DNA from 4 places in the Peribacillus sp. NPDC096622 genome. Region 2 is predicted to be linked to each of the others. Evidence: riboswitches for the same ligand, from Rfam matches in the RefSeq annotation. Region 2 holds a riboswitch; each other region holds the start of a gene.
The links. A riboswitch is a leader RNA that binds a small molecule or an ion and turns the genes downstream of it on or off. The one in region 2 is predicted to bind S-adenosylmethionine.
Positions count from the first base shown of each region.

Region 1: linked by a shared signal. The riboswitch ahead of metK (methionine adenosyltransferase) and the one ahead of mtnK (S-methyl-5-thioribose kinase) in region 2 are both predicted to bind S-adenosylmethionine.
Region 3: linked by a shared signal. The riboswitch ahead of ACIQYG_RS13195 (sugar ABC transporter substrate-binding protein) and the one ahead of mtnK (S-methyl-5-thioribose kinase) in region 2 are both predicted to bind S-adenosylmethionine.
Region 4: linked by a shared signal. The riboswitch ahead of ACIQYG_RS05450 (O-acetylhomoserine aminocarboxypropyltransferase/cysteine synthase family protein) and the one ahead of mtnK (S-methyl-5-thioribose kinase) in region 2 are both predicted to bind S-adenosylmethionine.

Region 1 covers NZ_JBIWES010000010.1:165,069-169,990, forward strand. The annotation lists gene ACIQYG_RS18180 (alpha/beta hydrolase) at 1-564, opposite strand, end outside; gene ACIQYG_RS18185 (gamma carbonic anhydrase) at 775-1,293, shown strand; gene metK (methionine adenosyltransferase) at 1,479-2,672, opposite strand; SAM riboswitch class I at 2,837-2,999, opposite strand; gene pckA (phosphoenolpyruvate carboxykinase (ATP)) at 3,429-4,922, shown strand, end outside.
Region 2 covers NZ_JBIWES010000004.1:383,227-388,148, forward strand. The annotation lists gene ACIQYG_RS10725 (pyridoxal phosphate-dependent aminotransferase) at 28-1,200, opposite strand; gene ACIQYG_RS10730 (carbon-nitrogen family hydrolase) at 1,300-2,082, shown strand; SAM riboswitch class I at 2,154-2,307, shown strand; gene mtnK (S-methyl-5-thioribose kinase) at 2,386-3,588, shown strand; gene mtnA (S-methyl-5-thioribose-1-phosphate isomerase) at 3,603-4,649, shown strand; gene ACIQYG_RS10745 (LCP family protein) at 4,803-4,922, opposite strand, start outside.
Region 3 covers NZ_JBIWES010000006.1:97,948-102,869, reverse strand. The annotation lists gene ACIQYG_RS13205 (ABC transporter permease) at 1-46, opposite strand, end outside; gene ACIQYG_RS13200 (sugar ABC transporter ATP-binding protein) at 48-1,550, opposite strand; gene ACIQYG_RS13195 (sugar ABC transporter substrate-binding protein) at 1,607-2,719, opposite strand; SAM riboswitch class I at 2,835-2,940, opposite strand; gene ACIQYG_RS13190 (GTPase domain-containing protein) at 3,035-4,922, opposite strand, start outside.
Region 4 covers NZ_JBIWES010000002.1:433,460-438,381, forward strand. The annotation lists gene ACIQYG_RS05425 (acyl-CoA dehydrogenase family protein) at 1-167, shown strand, start outside; gene ACIQYG_RS05430 (arsenate reductase family protein) at 309-665, shown strand; gene gcvH (glycine cleavage system protein GcvH) at 761-1,141, shown strand; gene ACIQYG_RS05440 (toprim domain-containing protein) at 1,236-1,601, shown strand; gene ACIQYG_RS05445 (thioredoxin family protein) at 1,605-1,913, shown strand; SAM riboswitch class I at 2,063-2,169, shown strand; gene ACIQYG_RS05450 (O-acetylhomoserine aminocarboxypropyltransferase/cysteine synthase family protein) at 2,270-3,580, shown strand; SAM riboswitch class I at 3,698-3,810, shown strand; gene ACIQYG_RS05455 (methionine ABC transporter ATP-binding protein) at 3,964-4,922, shown strand, end outside.

The DNA of each region.
Region 1 (4,922 bases), on a different contig from region 2:
AAAAGCATCCTTCATAGCCTGTGCAAGCTCGCGATACCAGCGAACTGAAACCTTTGTGATATATAATGTATCGTTTCTATCGGATTCACGAATTTCCGCACTTCTCGTCGCCATTTCAGGGGTCAATCCGGAATGTACCCTGAACTTAGGCATAACGATGTTCAATCCATGCGAGAGCGTTGTAAGGAACTTCCGCGGCTTCGTCACGAGGCCCAAGCAAGGAGAAGAAAGAATCACCCCTGCAATGTCCCATTCCTCTTCCTGAAGAAGGCGTATCGAAATCAAACCGCCCATGCTGTGTCCAAGTAAAAAGACCGGCAACGAATATTCGTAAGCCTCTTCTATCCAGCTTTTCACTTCGTCCAAATACTCATCAAAGGAATCGATATGTCCCCTGTAGGCGCGAGTAGTCATCCCCTGCCCAGGAAGGTCGCCCATGACGACATGGTATCCAGCTGAAAGCCACATTTGTGTTACCCACTTATAACGTCCGTGATGTTCCATTGCCCCATGAACGATGACAATGACGCCCTTTGCGTCTCCTTCTGTCTCCCATTTCCACATTCGAAATCCCCCTTTCACTTTTCACTTGTTGTGTACGATCCATGATAGTTGAAATAATATATATAAATTATAACCATATTCATGATTTTCGACAAAAAAGAAATCTAACAAGTTGTACATTGCTATTATAAATAGCCAAGTGTATTTGCATACGGTATATTAAAATAATACATAAAAACATTCACTTCGGAAAGGAAATGATTGAAAATGATTATTTATCCGTATAAAGGCAAAGAACCTGAAATTGCTGAAAGCGCTTATATCGCTGAAAATGCTGTCGTCACAGGTGATGTCAAAATCGGCGACGAAACATCAATCTGGTTCAATTCCGTCATTCGCGGTGATGTATCCCCAACCATCATCGGAAAAAAAGTCAGTATACAGGATAACAGCGTCCTGCACCAAAGCCCCAATAATCCATTGATCATCGAGGATGAAGTAACCATTGGCCATCAGGTCATTTTACATAGCTGTAAAATCCGCAAAGGAGCTTTAATCGGCATGGGATCGATCGTACTTGATGAAGCCGAAATCGGCGAAGGGGCTTTCATCGGTGCCGGCAGTCTCGTTCCCCAAGGTAAAGTCATTCCACCGAACATGTTGGCATTCGGACGTCCAGCTAAAGTCATCCGCGAAATCAACGAAGAAGATCGTCAGGATATGGAGCGCATCGTACGCGAATACGCCGAAAAAGGGCAATACTATAAAACGGAGGAACGAATAAAGTAATGCACGAGTAATTGACTGAAAGTTACGAGTATTCGCTCCTAACTCTCGAGTAAACTGTTCTAACTCACGAGTATGGCCCTTAAGTTGAATTTCTTTGGGATTTCTTGAATTATTCCCGATAGACGGCAAAATTAATCCATAAAAAAAGGTGCCCCGCTAATTGCGGGACACCTTTTTTATATGAATTACGCTTGTGCTTTTAATGTTTCTGCTTTGTCCGTGCGTTCCCATGGAAGATCGACATCTGTACGGCCGAAGTGTCCGTAGGCAGCCGTTTGTTTGTAGATTGGGCGACGAAGGTCAAGCATTTTGATGATACCAGCTGGACGAAGGTCGAAGTTAGCGCGAACTAGGTCAACAAGGACTTCTTCGCTAACTGTACCAGTTCCGAACGTATCAATGGAGATCGATACAGGCTCTGCCACACCAATCGCGTATGCCAATTGAACTTCCGCTTTGTCGGCAAGGCCGGCTGCCACGATGTTTTTCGCAACGTAACGAGCAGCGTATGCAGCAGAACGGTCAACTTTAGTAGCATCCTTACCAGAGAATGCACCGCCGCCGTGACGAGCGTATCCGCCGTAAGTATCAACGATGATTTTACGTCCAGTAAGACCAGCATCCCCTTGAGGTCCGCCAATTACGAAACGGCCAGTCGGGTTGATGAAATACTTAGTATCTGCATCGATCAACTCGGCTGGAACAACAGCTTTGATCACATGTTCTTTTAGATCGGCTTGAATTTGTTCAAGCGTAATTTCTGCATCATGCTGTGTAGAGATGACGATCGTATCTACACGTACAGGACGGTTATTCTCATCATATTCCACAGTTACCTGTGTTTTACCATCAGGGCGTAGGTAAGCAAGAGTTTCATCTTTACGAACTTGAGACAAGCGGAATGAAAGTTTATGCGCCAATGAAATCGGAAGCGGCATAAGCTCTTCTGTTTCATTACAAGCAAATCCGAACATTAGACCTTGGTCCCCTGCACCGATTGCATCGATTTCTTCCTCTGACATGTTTCCTTCACGAGCTTCCAATGCTTTATCGACACCAGCTGCGATATCGGCAGACTGCTCATCGATGGAACTCAACACGGCACAAGTTTCAGCATCGAAACCGTATTTCGCACGTGTGTAGCCAATTCCTTTAACCGTATCACGAACGATACGCGGAATGTCCACGTAAGCTGAAGTTGTAATTTCACCAGCAACAAGCACAAGACCTGTAGTTACACTAGTTTCACACGCAACACGTGCATTTGCATCCTTAGCTAGGATAGCATCTAAAATGGAATCTGAAATCTGATCACAAATTTTGTCCGGATGGCCCTCTGTAACAGATTCAGAAGTAAATAGACGTTTCTTTGACATCATATTTCCTCCTTGGAAGTTAGTATGTTGTAGGCATAAGCCTGATTTTTTACGGAACTCGTTTCCCTCATTAGTTTCGACTATAGACACAGAATTACTTATAAAAAACACAAAAACCTTCCCTGGCAAATGAGGAAAGGTTTAAAATTCTGTCTTCTATCCTTTCACTCTTATCGTTCAAGGGTTTTTTACCTTGCTCAGGTTAGCACCATCACCACTATTCCTTGAAGACCTTCGCTTTATTTTCGGCGATCGGTCTTGGAGTCAAGTTCAATATGGCAGGTTGCTGGGTTTCAAAGGGCCTGTCCCTCCACCAACTCGGGATAAGAGAATCCGTACAATTTAAGATATTATCGTATCTGGCTGGAATTTGTCAATGCTTTTCTAAAAAGAACATTTCCACCCAGAATGGCGTTCATTTGAAAAATCATGTTGATACAACGTCCTAACGGGGTTTACAATGCAAAATACGAATAGAAATGTTGTAAATTGCCATTAATAATAAAGTATTGAGCATCGAAAAGGAATGACATCCTGACTTTCCCATTAGACATATATTGCTTACTTACTTCCTATTTAAATAAATTTTTCTTCATGAAAGTATATGCGATAATCCTGACTCGGTTCCTACCGGATTAAAATGATTAATGCGGCCAGCTGAAAATAATCACAAATTAAAAGAAATAGTATAGACTAATTAAATGAATGTGTTATACTAATTGTAATCTAAAAACTCAAACAAAGGAAGGTACCTCATATATGAATTCTGTAGATGTTTCTAATGAGTTACACCAATTATTAACAGGAAACAATGTGCAAACTCAACTATCAGTTCCTCAATTGGTCGAAAAAGTACTAAGCAGAAATGAAGGCGTTTTAACATCAACCGGCGCGGTTAAAGCTGAAACTGGCAAATATACTGGTCGTTCACCTAAAGATAAGTTTATCGTGGAAGAAGCATCAGTTAAAGATAAAATCGATTGGGGTCCCGTGAACCAGCCGATTTCCGAAGATGTGTTCAATAAACTATATAATAAAGTAGTTGACTACCTAAAAGCAAAAGAAGAGATTTTTGTTTTTAAAGGTTTCGCTGGTGCAGACGAAACATCACGTCTTCCCATCCGTGTTGTTAATGAATATGCTTGGCATAACCTTTTCGCCCATACTTTGTTCATCCGTCCAAACGAAGAGGAACTGAGAGGTCACGAAGCTGAATTCACGATCCTTTCTGCACCTAACTTCAAAGCGGACCCAGAAGTGGACGGAACTACATCCGAAACTTTCATCATCGTTTCATTTGAACGCCGTACCATTTTGATCGGCGGAACGGAATATGCAGGAGAAATGAAAAAATCGATCTTCTCGATCATGAACTACTTACTTCCAGAGGCTGGAATCCTTCCAATGCATTGCTCTGCTAACGTAGGACGTGAAGGGGACGTCGCTTTATTCTTCGGACTGTCCGGTACAGGCAAAACAACTTTATCAGCAGACACTAGCCGTAAACTGATTGGTGATGACGAGCATGGCTGGTCTTCTAACGGCGTATTCAACATCGAAGGCGGCTGCTATGCGAAAACGATCAACCTTTCACGTGAAAAAGAACCACAAATTTTCGATGCGATCCGTTTTGGTGCTGTATTGGAAAATGTTGTTGTTGATCCGGATACGCGTGAAGCGAACTATGATGACAGTTCATTGACTGAAAACACTCGTGCCGCTTACCAAATGCAAGCGATCGATAACATCGTGAACCCAAGTATTGCAGGACACCCAAATACAATCATTTTCTTAACAGCTGATGCTTCAGGCGTTCTGCCTCCAATCAGCAAGCTTTCCAAAGAACAGGCAATGTTCCACTTCCTAAGCGGATACACTAGTAAATTGGCTGGTACTGAAAGAGGCGTAACTTCACCGGAAGCTACATTCTCCACTTGCTTCGGCTCACCATTCTTACCGCTTCCAGCTACACGTTATGCCGAGATGCTTGGTGATAAAATTGACGAGCACAATGCAAAGGTATACCTTGTCAACACAGGATGGACTGGCGGTGCATACGGAACTGGAAGCCGTATGAAACTTGCTTACACTCGTGCAATGGTACAAGCGGCACTTGAAGGTGAATTAGCGAACATCGAAACGATCAAAGATGATATCTTCGGTTTGGATATCCCGCTTCATGTTCCTGGTGTTCCTGATGAAGTCCTTCAACCAATCAAGACATGGGCAGATCCTGCCGCTTATAAAGAAGCA
Region 2 (4,922 bases):
TGTGTATAAATCGGATATCTTATTGCATTAAAATAAGTTTAATGTTCGTATCCGTTCCACAGCCTCTTGCAGCCGTTCTTCCGAAGTCAGTAGCCCTACCCTGACGTAACCTTCGCCAAATTCACCGAAACCATTCCCTGCGGCAACAGCTACATGGGCATGCGTTAATAAATAGTCCGCAAAACTCTCGGACGTAAAACCTCCAGGTACTTTGAGCCAGGCAAAAAACGATGCCGCAGGCGCTTTGACATCCCAGCCGATTGCCCTCAATCCCTCAATGAAAACATTCCTTCGCCCCTCGTACATCTTCACTAACTGCTCTACACTGCTCTGTGAATCAAGTAAAGCGCTTGCCGCAGCTTCCTGTATCGCCGGGAAGAGACTCACATAAAGATGGTCTTGTAATAGTTCAAGAGCTTCTATTACACTTTTATTGCCCACTGCGAAGCCGACTCTCCACCCTGCCATATTGTATGTTTTCGATAGAGTGTATATTTCAACTCCTACATCCTTCGCTCCCTCCGCCTGGAGAAAGCTTTTCGGTTTTTTTCCGTCGAATCCTATTGCCCCATAGGCGAAATCATGGACCACACAAATTGAATGTTCTTTTGCAAAGGAGACGGTTTCATCAAAGAAACTTTCAGTGGCAGAAGCGCCTGTGGGATTATTCGGATAATTCAAGAACATCATTTTGGCTTTATCAAGAACTTCTTTATGTATGTCATCGTATTTCGGAAGAAAATCATTTTCTTCTGTCAAGGGCATCAGTTCGGTCTTTGCCTGGGCTAAAACAACACCGGAAAGATAATCCGGATAGCCGGGATCTGGAACAAGGATCGTATCACCTGGATTCAATAAACACTGCGGCAGTTCGACAAGACCCGCCTTTCCCCCGAAGAGAATCGCCACTTCACTATTCGGATCCAGCTTGACACCGTATTCTCGTTCATAAAAGACGGCAGCAGCCTCTTTTAAATATTGATGTCCCCGGAATGGCGAATATTTATGATTAGTCGTTTTTTCAGCTGCAGACTGCAAACTTTTGACGATATGTTCCGGCGTCGGCTGATCAGGGTTTCCCTGGCCTAAATTAATGACATCATGTCCTTGCTCCGTGATCGCATTGACTTTTGCGACTAGTGAAGCAAAAAACTGCTTGGGCAGGTCCTGAAGCAGTCCGGATTTTTCGAATTGCACCATTTATACACCTTCTCTGAAATTTCTTGAAATTCTAGTCACAAATGATATATGTTTATCGTAGTCTTGTAAAGCATTTTTTACATGTGGGGGTTTTAAACGATGAAGTGGAAAATAGCTTGTATTCAAATGGATATAGCCTTCGGTCAACCAGATATCAATTTTCAGGTTGCAGAACAATGGATGGAAAAAGCAGCTCGGTCCGAACCCGATATCGTCATATTACCAGAGCTTTGGACAACCGGATACGATTTGACCAGGCTGAATGAGATTGCAGATCAAGAGGCAGAAAAAACGATTGAATTTCTTAAAACACAGGCACAGAAACACCGGATTCACATCATCGGCGGTTCCATTGCGAAAAAAACAAGCAAGGGAATCTATAACACCATGCTCATCATCGATAAATATGGAAAGCTCATTAAAGAATATGATAAGCTTCACTTATTTCAATTAATGGATGAACATCATTTCCTGCAGCCAGGTGAAAAAGATGGTTTATTTACTCTTGATGAAAAAATATGTGCCGGGTTCGTTTGTTATGACATTCGTTTCCCTGAATGGCAGCGAGCCCATACCGTTCAAGGCGCGGAAGTTCTATTCGTTACGGCTGAATGGCCAAAGCCGAGACTCGATCACTGGAGAGCCTTATTGATAAGCCGTGCTATCGAGAACCAAGCCTATGTTGTAGCCGTTAATCGTACAGGTTCGGATATCAATAATATATTTGCGGGTCATTCCTTGATTATTGATCCATGGGGGAATATCGTAAGTGAAGCCGGAGAAGGAGACGAACTCTTGACAGGCACCTTGGACTTCAACAAAGTTACGGAAGCACGCAACAAAATACCTGTATTCGAAGATCGCCGTCCTGATTTTTATTAATTTACCCATTGACAAACTATTTAAAAAGTTGATATTATTTTCCCGAAGATTAAAATTTCAGAAAACATTTACTCTTATCAAGAGCAGGCTGAGGGATAAAGGCCCTATGAAGCCCAGCAACCGACTGTAATACCATTGTGAAATGGGGCGGATCCTCCGCCGGATTATTAAATCCACAGAGCACGGTGCTAATTCCACCAGAATTCATTTTCTGGAAGATAAGAGGTCCGAAGCCAAAACTTCTGCCTCTTTCTATATGAAAGAGGCTTTTTTATTCTTATTTTGAATCTGGAGGGGAAAAGAATGACTCAAAACCATTCAAATTTTAAGAGATTGACAAACGAAACAGCTATAACCCTTGCAAAAAAACTTGGGTTGGTCAATGCGGATGCAAGTTTGAAATGTAATGAAATCGGCGATGGAAACTTAAATTATGTTTTTCATATTACAGACACGGTCACAAACAAAGGACTAATAATCAAACAAGCGGTCCCTTATGCCAAGGTACTTGGTGAAAGCTGGCCGCTGACACTGAAAAGGGCAGCCATTGAAGCGAATGCGCTGATTCATTTCAGAAGTTATTGCCCCGAATTCGTACCGCAAGTCTATTATTCGGATGAACAGCTTGCCATCACAGTAATGGAGGATTTATCGTACTTGAAAATCGTTAGAACAGGATTGATCGATGGCGATTCATATCCATTGCTTTCACAGCATATTGGTGAGTATGTTGCGAAGACGGCATTTTATACATCCGATTATCATTTAGAACCCTCTGCGAAAAAGGAGGTGGCCCGACATTTCACGAATCCCGAACTCTGTAAAATCACTGAGGTCTTTATTTTCACGGATCCATTTTTTGAGGAACTCCCGGGAGATTTCGAGGTGGAATTGACAGATGCCGCCCAAAAAATATGGAATGATCAAGAAGTGATACTTGAGGTCGCCAAACTGAAACAAAGCTTTGAAACCGAGCAGGAAGCCTTGCTTCATGGAGATTTACATACTGGAAGTATATTTGCAAGTGAAACCGAAACAAAGGTTATTGATCCGGAATTCGCTTTTTATGGGCCAGTTGGTTTTGACCTTGGTCAATACACCGCCAACCTTCTCTTTCAGGCAGTAACACGCAATGGCGCCGGAAAGGAAGAGATTTTCACGCTCCTTTATGAATTTTGGAATGCCTTTGAAGAAACTTACACCGAATTATGGGAAGGCCAAAATAAAAGCCCATTTCGCCATGTGAAAGGTTATCTGCCTTATTTACTGACAAAATTCAAAAAAGATGCATTCGGTTTTGCAGGCTGCGAACTGATTCGGCGAACCATTGGCCTTTCCCATGTAGCCGATTTAAACGTCATTGAAGATAAAGAAACAAGGATCGCTGCCAAAACGGCAACATTGGAAATTGGTTCTTTTTTAATTAAAAAACGGGAGGAATTGGATGTTCCAACTATAATTGAAGCGTTGAAGCAACGTACACTGCCATCTTACTCAACCATTTAAAAGGAGACCTGCACATGACTACACTAGCACCCTTACCATATTCGGTACAATGGGATGATACCCATATTACATTATTAAATCAACAAGCCCTTCCTTCCATAACTGAATTTATTGAACTTCATTCTGTTGATGATGTATATGACAGCATTTTGACATTAAAAGTTCGCGGTGCCCCAGCAATTGGACTGACGGCAGCATTTGGTGTTGCACTTGGCGCCAAAATGGAAACAACCGCTGAATTAGGGGAATTCAAGAAAAACGTAACGAGGCATATTGAAAAACTCGCATCTTCCCGGCCAACTGCAGTCAACCTTTTTTGGGCGTTAAGGAGGATGGAGAACACCTTGCAGGCTGCGCAAAGCATTTCAACTGCCAAGGAAGCACTTGTATCGGAGGCTAAAGCCATCTTTGCTGAAGATGAAGAAATGTGCAGGAAAATCGGGGAACATGGTTTATCCCTATTCACTAGAGGAGATTCCATTCTAACGCATTGCAATGCTGGGGGAATCGCCACAGCTCGGTATGGCACAGCCTTGGCTCCCTTCCACCTGGCTAAAGAAAGGGACTTTCCGCTAAAAGTGTATGCATGTGAAACCAGGCCTGTCCTGCAAGGGGCGCGTTTGACGGCTTGGGAATTGATGCAAGCGGGGGTTGATGTCACCTTAATTTCTGATAATATGGCTGCCCATACAATTCACCAGAAACGAATAAATGGAATTATCGTCGGGGCCGACAGGATTGCGGCCAATGGAGATACAGCAAATAAAATCGGGACATTGGGATTGGCCATATTAGCCAAGCACTTTGGTATCCCCTTTTATGTAGCCGCACCATCAAGCACATTCGACCTTTCTATCGAATCCGGCACATCCATCCCGATCGAAGAGCGGAATGAAGCTGAAATCACCTTCATTCAAGGTATAAGGATCGCTCCGGAAAACGTGAAGACTTTCAATCCAGCCTTTGATGTTACACCGAATCACCTAATTACAAGCATCATTACCGAAAACGGAATCATAACACCTGATTTCTTCAAAAACATTCCGCATTTTGTTAATTGATCCAGGTTCCTTTATTGGTGATAAAAAACGAGAAGGATTTCGTATCCCTCTCGTTTCTTAAAGGTGATCGATAATGATTATTCTTGCGAGGTCTATAATACAATAATTAAATCCGAACACTTTCGATAATAAAATGGACTTCCAAAATTCTCATTATTTTGCAAAGAACTCCTGAAGTGCTTTTTTATTTTTAGTGTAGTCCATTTCCAAAACGGCTCCGGACTGGGGATATATTTCATCTTTAAAGCTTCCTTCCACTGGAACCCTTAAGGT
Region 3 (4,922 bases), on a different contig from region 2:
TTTTCTTCGCTTTCGCTGTCTGTGTAACAGGAATGGGTATGCTCATCCTATTTACCTCCTGTTGAATAGAATAGTAGTTCTTCTTCATTCGTTTTGCTTGTTTCTAATTCGATGACAGTGCTCCCGTCATATAACACATATGTCCGGTTGGTAATGCCAATGATTTCGGAAAGCTCGGATGATGCATAAATGATCGCTTTTCCATTCCTTGCAAGCTTTGCAATCAATTCGAATATATCCTTCTTGGCTCCAACATCGACCCCTTTCGTTGGTTCATCGAATATGTATACATCCGCATCTGCCATAAGCCACTTTCCAATGGCAACTTTTTGCTGGTTACCACCGGAAAGGTTTTCGACCTTCACTTCTCCTGAAGGAGTTTTAATGCCGAGACTTGCGATCATTTCCTTCGCCTTTTCCTTTTCCGCCTTACGATCCACGAAACTGAATGTTTTGCAGAATTTGCCGAGACTGGCTGCAGTCAAGTTGGCCGAGACTGATTCCTTTACAAGGACCCCTTCTTTCCTGCGTTCTTCAGGTACGAGTGCCAGCCCGCTTTTTACAGCTTCATACGGTGATTTCAAAGAAAGCTTTCGACCATTCAGGATGACTTCACCGGCTGTGATGGACGCATGACCGAAAAGGGTTTTACACAGCTCCGTTTTCCCAGCCCCGACCAACCCTGCCAAGCCGATTATCTCACCTGCTTTAATATTCAGACTGACATTCTTGACTTTCTCGGCATCTGACAAACCGTTCACTTCCAGAATTACGTCTCCAATTAAAGCTTTCACTTCAGGAAACTGTTCATCCATGGTTTTCCCGAGCATGTTCTCTACCACTTCGGTACGGGTTATGTCCTCGCTTTTTCGACAAGTGACACGCTTCCCATTCCTCATGATTGTAATTTCCTCACAGATATTAAAAATCTCAGGCAGACGATGTGAAATGAAAACGATCGCCACGCCTTTTTGCTTTAATTCATTTACAATTCGAAAAAGTTCTGTCGTCTCCGTATGACTTAACGGCGCAGTTGGCTCGTCGAGAATCAGGAATTTGCATTCTGTCGAAACGGCTCTTGCTATCAGGACCATCTGTTTTTCAGCCAAGGTAAGGTCTCTAACCAGCTTTTTCGAAGGGACACGAATTTTCATACCTTCAAGAATAGAAGTGGCTTTGTTGTGCAGCTCTTTCCATTGGACCCTCTGTTTTTTCCCCATGTTTTGGACCATATCATTCAACATTACATTTTCCCCAACTGTTAAATATGGGATGAGCGCGGTATCCACTTCCTGATAAACAATTTGAATACCTTGTTCCTGAGCAGCTTTTGGCGAGCGAATATCCTGCTTCATCCCATCAATAAAAATGTCACCTGAATAATGAACATGGGCTCCCGATAAAACTTTCATTAACGTCGATTTCCCTGCTCCGTTTGCACCGACCAATGCATGGGCTGTCCCTGATTGTACTGAAAAATCAACTTCACTCAGCGCCTTCACTCCCGGAAATTCAATCGAAATCTTCTTCATCTCTAGTTGAGTGCCCATGTCCATTCCCCCTTATAGAACAGACACTCCCTTCACCGGAAAGAGAGTGTCTCTTTTTATTTTTTGTAATGATCTTTCAAAATCTTCATCCAATCTTCTTCAAATTCCGTGGATACACCCCAACCATCGACAATATCAGACAGGTTTGCCATGTTTACGGCTTCTTTTGAAGCTTGGATTTGCTTTTGTGAAATAAGTGAAGCCTCCAAATCATATGTTTGCGGCGTTTCTTCGCCCGCTAATTTTTTAGCTAATATCCTCATATTCACTGCACCGATCAACTTGGGATCGACTGCTGCCGTGTAGGACCATGAGCTATCAGCCGATTGGATTTCCTGGAGATCTGCATTCGAAACATCAATTCCATATATCTTCACTTCATCGCGGCCCGCTTCTTTAATCGCACGGGCTGCACCGATAGCAAAGGCATCCCATGTTGCAAAAATGGCATCCAATTTACCTTTAGGGTATTTATTCAGCATTGCGGCCACAGCATTTTGTGTCTGGACCGAAGTATCAGCAGATGCCACTCCGAATCTTTCGACTTCTTTAATCCCAGGATTTTCTTTTAATTTTTCCTGATAGACTGCATTTCTTCTTACCATCGGAGGAAAACCGTCCACCCAAAGATAGGCAATTGCAGCTTCACCTTTCTGTTCCTTTATCAGGTTATCAAAAGCCAGTGTTGCCAACGCTTCATCATCTTGTGAAGTTAACGTCACGCCCTCTATTTTAGATAGATCGCTTATTGAATCGAATGTGACAACGCTTTTACCTGCATCAACCAACTTTTGAACGTCATTTACAGTTGCGGCATCATCACCATGTGAAATGATATAGCCGTCATAATCTTCCTCCAAAGCCTGCGCTATCGCATCATGGAATTTAGCCGTGTCACCATTGGCCGTGTACGTATCCACTTGAAACCCCAGCGCTTCTCCTTCTTCTTTCGCCCCCGCCAAGTATTGGGCAGTATGATCATCACCGCCAATTTTACGGATCACTTTGATCTTGGCTCCATCACCGTCAGCAAATCTTTCCGGGACATTTTCAAATGATACTTTTTCTTCTTTCTTCGATTCTGTGGAACTCTGCCCTGTAGAGCAACCCGTTAAAAGCAAAGCCGAAGCGATGGCAGAAATGAATACCCCTTTAATAGACCTTCTCATCTTGTTTCCCTCCATGTTTTCTTATTAGTCTTATCAGTTAAGTCGGTGTAAATTCCAAAATAAAAACCTCTCTAATATAGAGAGGTTTAATCGGCTGTTTTGCAGACTTGTCCCTCTCTTATCTGTCAAAACATTTCTGTTTTGCAGGATTTAGCACCAATTCCTAATGGAACGGTTGCTGGGCATCTTAGGGCCAGTCCCTCCGCCACTCTTGATAAGAGATATATTGTGTTACGTTTTCGTAATTATCACTTTATAGGGATATAGTCGTAAAGTCAATAGATTTTTGAATATTTGAAATCTTTCCTGTTATTTTTATTTTCTTTGAAGCTGGGCTAGACGCTTTTTCTCGATTTTTTCAAGCCTCTCCAACTGCCTTAATTTCACTTCGAACAAAGTGATCGGATCACGGTAAACTTCCGGATTTTCTTTCATATGCTCCAATGCAGCCTGGTAGTCTTTTATTTCAGTCTGTGTCTGCTCTATCGTTTTTTGAAGTACGGCAAATGAACTGCGATAGAAAAGTGAGATGTCCCGATCCAATGATTTTTCAAACAATCCAAATTGGGTGAGGAAACGTTCCGTAATCATTTCGGCAACATCCAAGTAATCTTCACTTTCCAGGTATTTCTTATAACGATTGTACATATTGGCTTTATTTTGCGGTATCGCCCCAAACAGCTTCCCTGCTCCTTTAAGCAGCAATTGTGATGGAGTCCTGCGCAAAAGGATATTAACGTTGTCGATGCGGATACTGCTTGTCATCCGGTCGGCATCACGGCGCCAGTCATCCAATACCCTGAAGTCACCTGCCAGAGTTATCCGTTCTTCTTTGTATAGTTCATTGAAACCGGCACTCATCTCATCCATAAACTGCTGGCTTTGAGAGAACTCCAGTTGGGAACTGGCAATCCAGTCTTGAAGAGAACGGTAATATTGAGGCATGATCTTGTCAGATATGAAGGTTTGAATCCGCTCATTCATTTCCTCGTTTAACTGTACATGGACCTGACTGAAATCACTGCTTTCCGTTAATGATTTCGAGCAATCCCTCAGTAATTCAGGAATTTTTGAATAAAGCTGATTTTTCACTTCGTCCTTAAGCGAACGATACGACCGTATGATATTTTCACTTTTTTCTTTTTCCAGATCAGCCAGTTGATTGACCGCTCCATTCAGTTTGACTTCCATCTGTTCATTCCAAGAGATGGAATGCTCACATTTCCGCTCATTGGCTGCCCGTTTTTCTAATAGATATGATAAAGTTTTACGAATGAATGCCAGGATTTTTTCAGATCTTCTTTCCTTCCAATTATCATCTTGATAATTCGATTGAAGGAAGGCTGAAAGGTCCTTCAATTGCTGCCTGCTGTCATAATGTTTGGAGAAAGCGAATACTTTCGCATTCGGGAAATATGCATTCACTTTATCCCATGTTTCGTCTTCCATCCGGACTGCGACCTGATCACTATATATCGTATCCATTTTATTTAATAGGAAATGAATCGGCAGTTTCGGAGCCATCATTTGAATTTCCAATAACAGATCCCGTTCGCTGCCGGTGAAAGGCGCCCGGGCGTCAAGAACGAACATCAGGCCATCACTGCCATGTAAATAACCTTGGAAATCGGATTCCACGCTTTTTTCCCCATTGAAACCCGGTGTATCCAATAATCGCAGCTGATTATTTCTTAAATAGTCACTGATGATCGTCACATCGACAATAGTCCCGCGCTGACGGCGTGTTTCATCCAGATCAGTTAGCTCCTCGACAACTTTGCTATCTGTATCGGTAATTTCAAGGATTTCCAAGTCATCCCCGTCTTTGACACTGACTAGGGACGAATGATCTTCAGCGGCAATGCTCTCGCCAACGATTGACTGAATAAAGGATGTCTTGCCATTCCCTGCACTTCCTGCAAGAAGCAGATTGAAATTCCTAGTATCCTTAAGCCCATCCACCATCCATTTAAGCTTATTGCCAACCCTTAAATCATTATCTTCAGCCCACTGGATAATGGAATTGAACAGTTTCTCTCCCGCTTCCAGTCCGCCTCCCAATTTAGGCGATTTCGCCAATAGACTCTCTGCATCCTGAATGACCAGCGCATTGATCGTATCCGGGAAGATTTCATTCCAGGACAACGCGGATGCCGCCGCAAACAGCGAGAGCTCCCCGTCTGCGATTTTGAGCCAGTTTTCC
Region 4 (4,922 bases), on a different contig from region 2:
TAGAACAGCATGCAAAGGAAACGTTAATTGCGGTGGAAACAGGGGATACTCTTCGCATCATGCTTTCCTCGCTCCGCAAGCTGACTAGACACACTCCGATCAATGTCATTGCGAAAAAACGCGAAGCTTCCGTCAAGGTAATCGAAGCGGAAAAGTATGCTCTTTAAGCAATGAGTCAGAATCCGTAAAGGGAATGCCCGCAATGGCATTCCCTTTATTTCAATTGATGAAATCGGATTGGAAATTCAAAAGACATTTCGTTGTATTGCGTGGTAAAAACGGGTATTCTATTGATAGGTGGTGAAATGATGGGCTTAACATTATATTGGTACCCAAAATGCGGTACATGCCGTAATGCGAAGAAGTGGCTGGATAATCATGAACTGCAATATGAAGCGATCCATATAGCGGATAATCCCCCTTCGCGAACTGAAATAGAACAACTATATAAAAACAGCAATTTGGAGTTGAAGAAGTTTTTCAATACTAGCGGTCAAAAATATCGGGAGCTGGGCTTAAAGGATAAGCTGAAAGAAGCTTCTGAAGCAGAGATGCTTGATATATTGTCCACAGATGGCATGCTTCTGAAAAGGCCGATTGTTACGGATGGCACCAAAGTGACGGTAGGTTTCAAAGAAGAGCAATTCGAACAGGTTTGGAACTGAAATTTCACAAAATATTTGGTTAATTCCTTACTTAAACAAACAATCTACCTTATAATGTAATAGATAAAATAAGATGTACATATGGAGGGTTAATTATGACAACACCAAAAGAACTTCGTTACACTAAAGAACATGAATGGGTCAAAACGGAAGATGGAACAGTGCGCATTGGAATTACGGCATTCGCACAGTCCGAGCTTGGGGACATCGTATTCGTTGAGCTTCCGGAAATCGGCGATGAATTGAAAGCGAACGAACCATTTGGAAGTGTTGAATCCGTTAAGACCGTTTCTGAGCTTTATGCACCTATCAGTGGCAAGGTTGTTGAAGTAAACGAAGATTTAAGTGACAACCCTGAATATGTAAATGAGTCTCCTTATGAAAAGGCATGGATGGTCGTGCTTGAACCATCTAATGGCAGTGATATTGAAAACTTGATGAGCGCTGAAGAGTATGAGAGTTTAATCAACGGTTAATAAGAAGGAGAGGGGGGACTGAAAAGGCCTGCTCTCTTTTTCATTTTGTACAGTGGGTGAGTTGCGCACATAATTCGTGAGATGGAGTGATGACATGGAGTGGGGCGAATTCGAAAAAGTGATCATAGTAGAAGGCAGTTCCGATAGAAGAAAAGTTGCCTCCGTTTTAAATGAAGATGTGGAAATAAGATGTACGAATGGGACCATATCATTAACTAAGCTGGATGAATTAGTGGAAGAATTGATGGACCGTGATGTTTATCTCCTTTTTGACGCAGATGAATCAGGAGAAAAGCTGCGGAAGCAGTTCCGAAGGGAAATGCCGGAAGCGAACCACCTGTATATCAATAAAATATACAAAGAAGTGGAAAGCTCACCCGAACATCATATCGCAACTGTGCTCCTATCTGCCAATATGAATGTGAAAATGAAATTTTTAAGTCAAAGGGTGAACGACTAATTGATGCAGGAATGGAAAGAAGAAGAGTGTAAGCTTGCTGTTGAAAGTGGGGAAACCTTTTGCTTATATTTATATACGCCTTTATGCGGCACCTGTCAGGTGGCATCCAAGATGCTGACGATAGCCTTGGAGCTTTTCCCGGAATTGAAGGCAGGCAAAATGAATATGAACTATGTCCAAGCAATTGCCGAATCATATGAAATCGAAAGTGTTCCTTGCTTATTGCTTTTCAAAGAAGGACAGCTGCACAAAAAAATATATGCCTTTCAATCCGTTCCTTATTTGTACGGATTGCTTAAGGAAATCAGCTAGGAAACCAATCAGATCCGTGGTTGGTTTCTTTGTTGCGTACATTTGAATGCAAGTTGAAAATAAACAAAGAATATTCTAACAATTCATTGACTGATTTATTCTAAAATGCTATATTTTGAATTAAGTAAAGTAACGGCAGAATTTAATAGTTCTTATCAAGAGTGGCGGAGGGACTGGCCCGACGAAGCCCGGCAACCGGTATAAATTTTATATACGGTGCTAATTCCAGCAGAGTGTTGGCTCTGGTAGATGAGGTGTGTTCTTGAAACCTCTTCTTATTGAAGTGGTTTTTTTGTTTATAAAAGGCCAGATTTCATATAATTCCAATTAAATCCATAAAAAAGAGGAGAATTAATATGTCAGGGAAAAAGTTGCGTTTCGAAACATTGAGTGTTCATGGCGGTCTGCAAGCTGATGAAACAGGTGCCCGTGCAGTTCCTATCTACCAAAGCAATGCATACTTGTTCAAAGACACCGACCATGCAGCGAAATTATTTGGCCTAAAGGAGAATGGCTATATATATACACGGCTTCATAATCCCACGGTCAGCGTTTTTGAGGAAAGAATGGCCTTACTGGAAGGCGGTATCGGCGGATTGGCAACGGCAAGCGGAATGGCGGCCATCTCACTTTCAATCCTGAATATTGCCGCTTCAGGGGATGAGATTGTTTCAGCCTCTACCTTATATGGCGGTACGTATAACCTTTTTGAAAATACTCTTCCTAAATATGGGATAAAAGTGAAATTCGTTTCTCCAGATGACCCTGAAAATTTTAAAAGGGCGATTACGCCAAGAACTAAAGCCATTTTTGCTGAAACGATCGGAAATCCAAGTTTGAGGGTGCTTGATATTGAAGCGGTAGCGAAAATCGCCCATGAAGCCGGCATACCTTTAATCATTGATAATACCTTCGCGACACCGTATCTTTGCAGACCAATTGATTTTGGAGCGGATATCGTCATCCATTCCGCTACAAAATGGCTTCTTGGAAATGGAACGACGCTAGGCGGTGTCATCGTGGATGGAGGGAAATTCGATTGGAACTCGCCAAACTACCCTGGCTTCACGGAGCCTGACCCAAGTTACGACAATCTGGTATACGCCGAGGCAGTTGGACCTGCCGCATTCATAACGAAAGCCCGAGTCCAGTTACTCCGTGATTTGGGCCCTGCGCTAAGTGCCCAAAGTGCATTCCAGTTTACGCTTGGACTTGAAACGCTCCATGTTAGGATGAAAGAGCATCTATCAAACACCAAGTCTGTCATTAAATATTTAAAAAACCATCCTGCCGTGACTTGGGTTTCACATCCCGGTGATGAGGATCATCCCGATAAAGCCCTTGCGGATAAATATTTGCCAAAGGGAGCTGGATCTGTCGTCACATTTGGGATACAAGGTAATCGCGAAGCTGGGGCAAAACTTATCAATTCGGTGGAATTATGGTCCCATGTGGCGAATGTAGGGGATGCGAAGAGCTTGATCATCCACCCAGCCAGTACGACCCATCAACAATTGAATGAGGCAGGTCTTGCAAAAGCGGGTGTGCGTGCCGACCAAGTCCGTTTATCCATTGGGATTGAAAATGTAGAGGATTTAATAGAAGATTTGGAGCAGGCAATTGAAAAGGCGACGAATATCGTCTCCTTGACTTCCAAAACGGTTTAAGCAAAGTTCCTGTTCATTGTTGTACTAGAAATAATATACATTGCGCTCCTTTTTTATCTATGATAAAATTTCACCATACTAAAGAACTTAATGTTGTACAAATATTCTATATATTAGCTCTTATCAAGAGAGGTGGAGGGATGTGCCCGATGAAACCCGGCAACCGACAAGGAGATTTCCTTGGAAAGGTGCCAATTCACACAAAGTTTAATCACTTTGGAAGATGAGAGGAAGGCCTGTTTCTTCACCTGCCTTTCTGCTCATGCAGAAAGGTTTTTTCTATTTTTATGGGGAAAACCTTTGCAGGATATGAGAAACAGACTAATAATGTAGAGAAATCAACTAAGTTCATAGGTTTTATTGGATAAAAGAGGTGAGGATTAATGATTACATTGACGAAAGTCAGTAAGCTTTTCCGAACAGGAAAAGGAAACAGTGAGACGATCAAGGCTGTAAATAATGTGAATGTTGAAATAAATAAAGGCGAGATTTTCGGTATCATCGGTTACAGTGGAGCGGGGAAAAGTACTTTGATCAGAATGCTCAATGGATTGGAAACACCGACAGAGGGATCCGTTGTGGTGGCTGAGAAGGAAATTTCAAAAATTAAAGGGGCTCAGCTCCGTAAGGCCCGTCAAGAAATCAGCATGATTTTCCAACATTTCAATCTATTATGGTCAAGGACCGTTCAGGAAAATATTTCTTTCCCATTGGAAATTGCAGGAGTTTCTAAAACTGAACGAACCAAGCGTGTGAACGAATTGATCAAGTTAGTCGGACTGGAAGGCAGGGAAAAGGCCTATCCTTCACAATTAAGCGGGGGGCAAAAGCAAAGGGTGGGAATTGCCAGGGCTCTGGCAAATGACCCTAAAGTGCTGCTGTGTGATGAAGCGACTTCTGCCTTGGATCCGCAGACTACCGACTCCATACTGGAATTGCTTGTTGACATCAATCAGCGCCTGGGATTGACGATCGTCTTGATAACACATGAAATGCATGTGATTCGTAAAATCTGCCATCGCGTCGCCGTGATGGAAAGCGGGCAAGTTGTTGAACAGGGACCTGTCCTGGATGTTTTCAAGAATCCTAAAGAACAAATGACGAAGCGTTTCGTGCAACAGGTAACGGAACCAGAAGAAACGAAAGAAACGATGGACCATTTGCTCGAACGCTATCCTGCAGGCAAAGTGATTCAATTGACCTTTGTAGGCGATCATGCAGAAAGCCCATTGATCACCAAGCTTGTACGTAACTTCGAGTTGGATGTCAATATCGTTCAAGGTAAGATATCCCAAACAAGAAGCGGTTCATATGGAACATTGTTTATCCATCTAGATGGCAA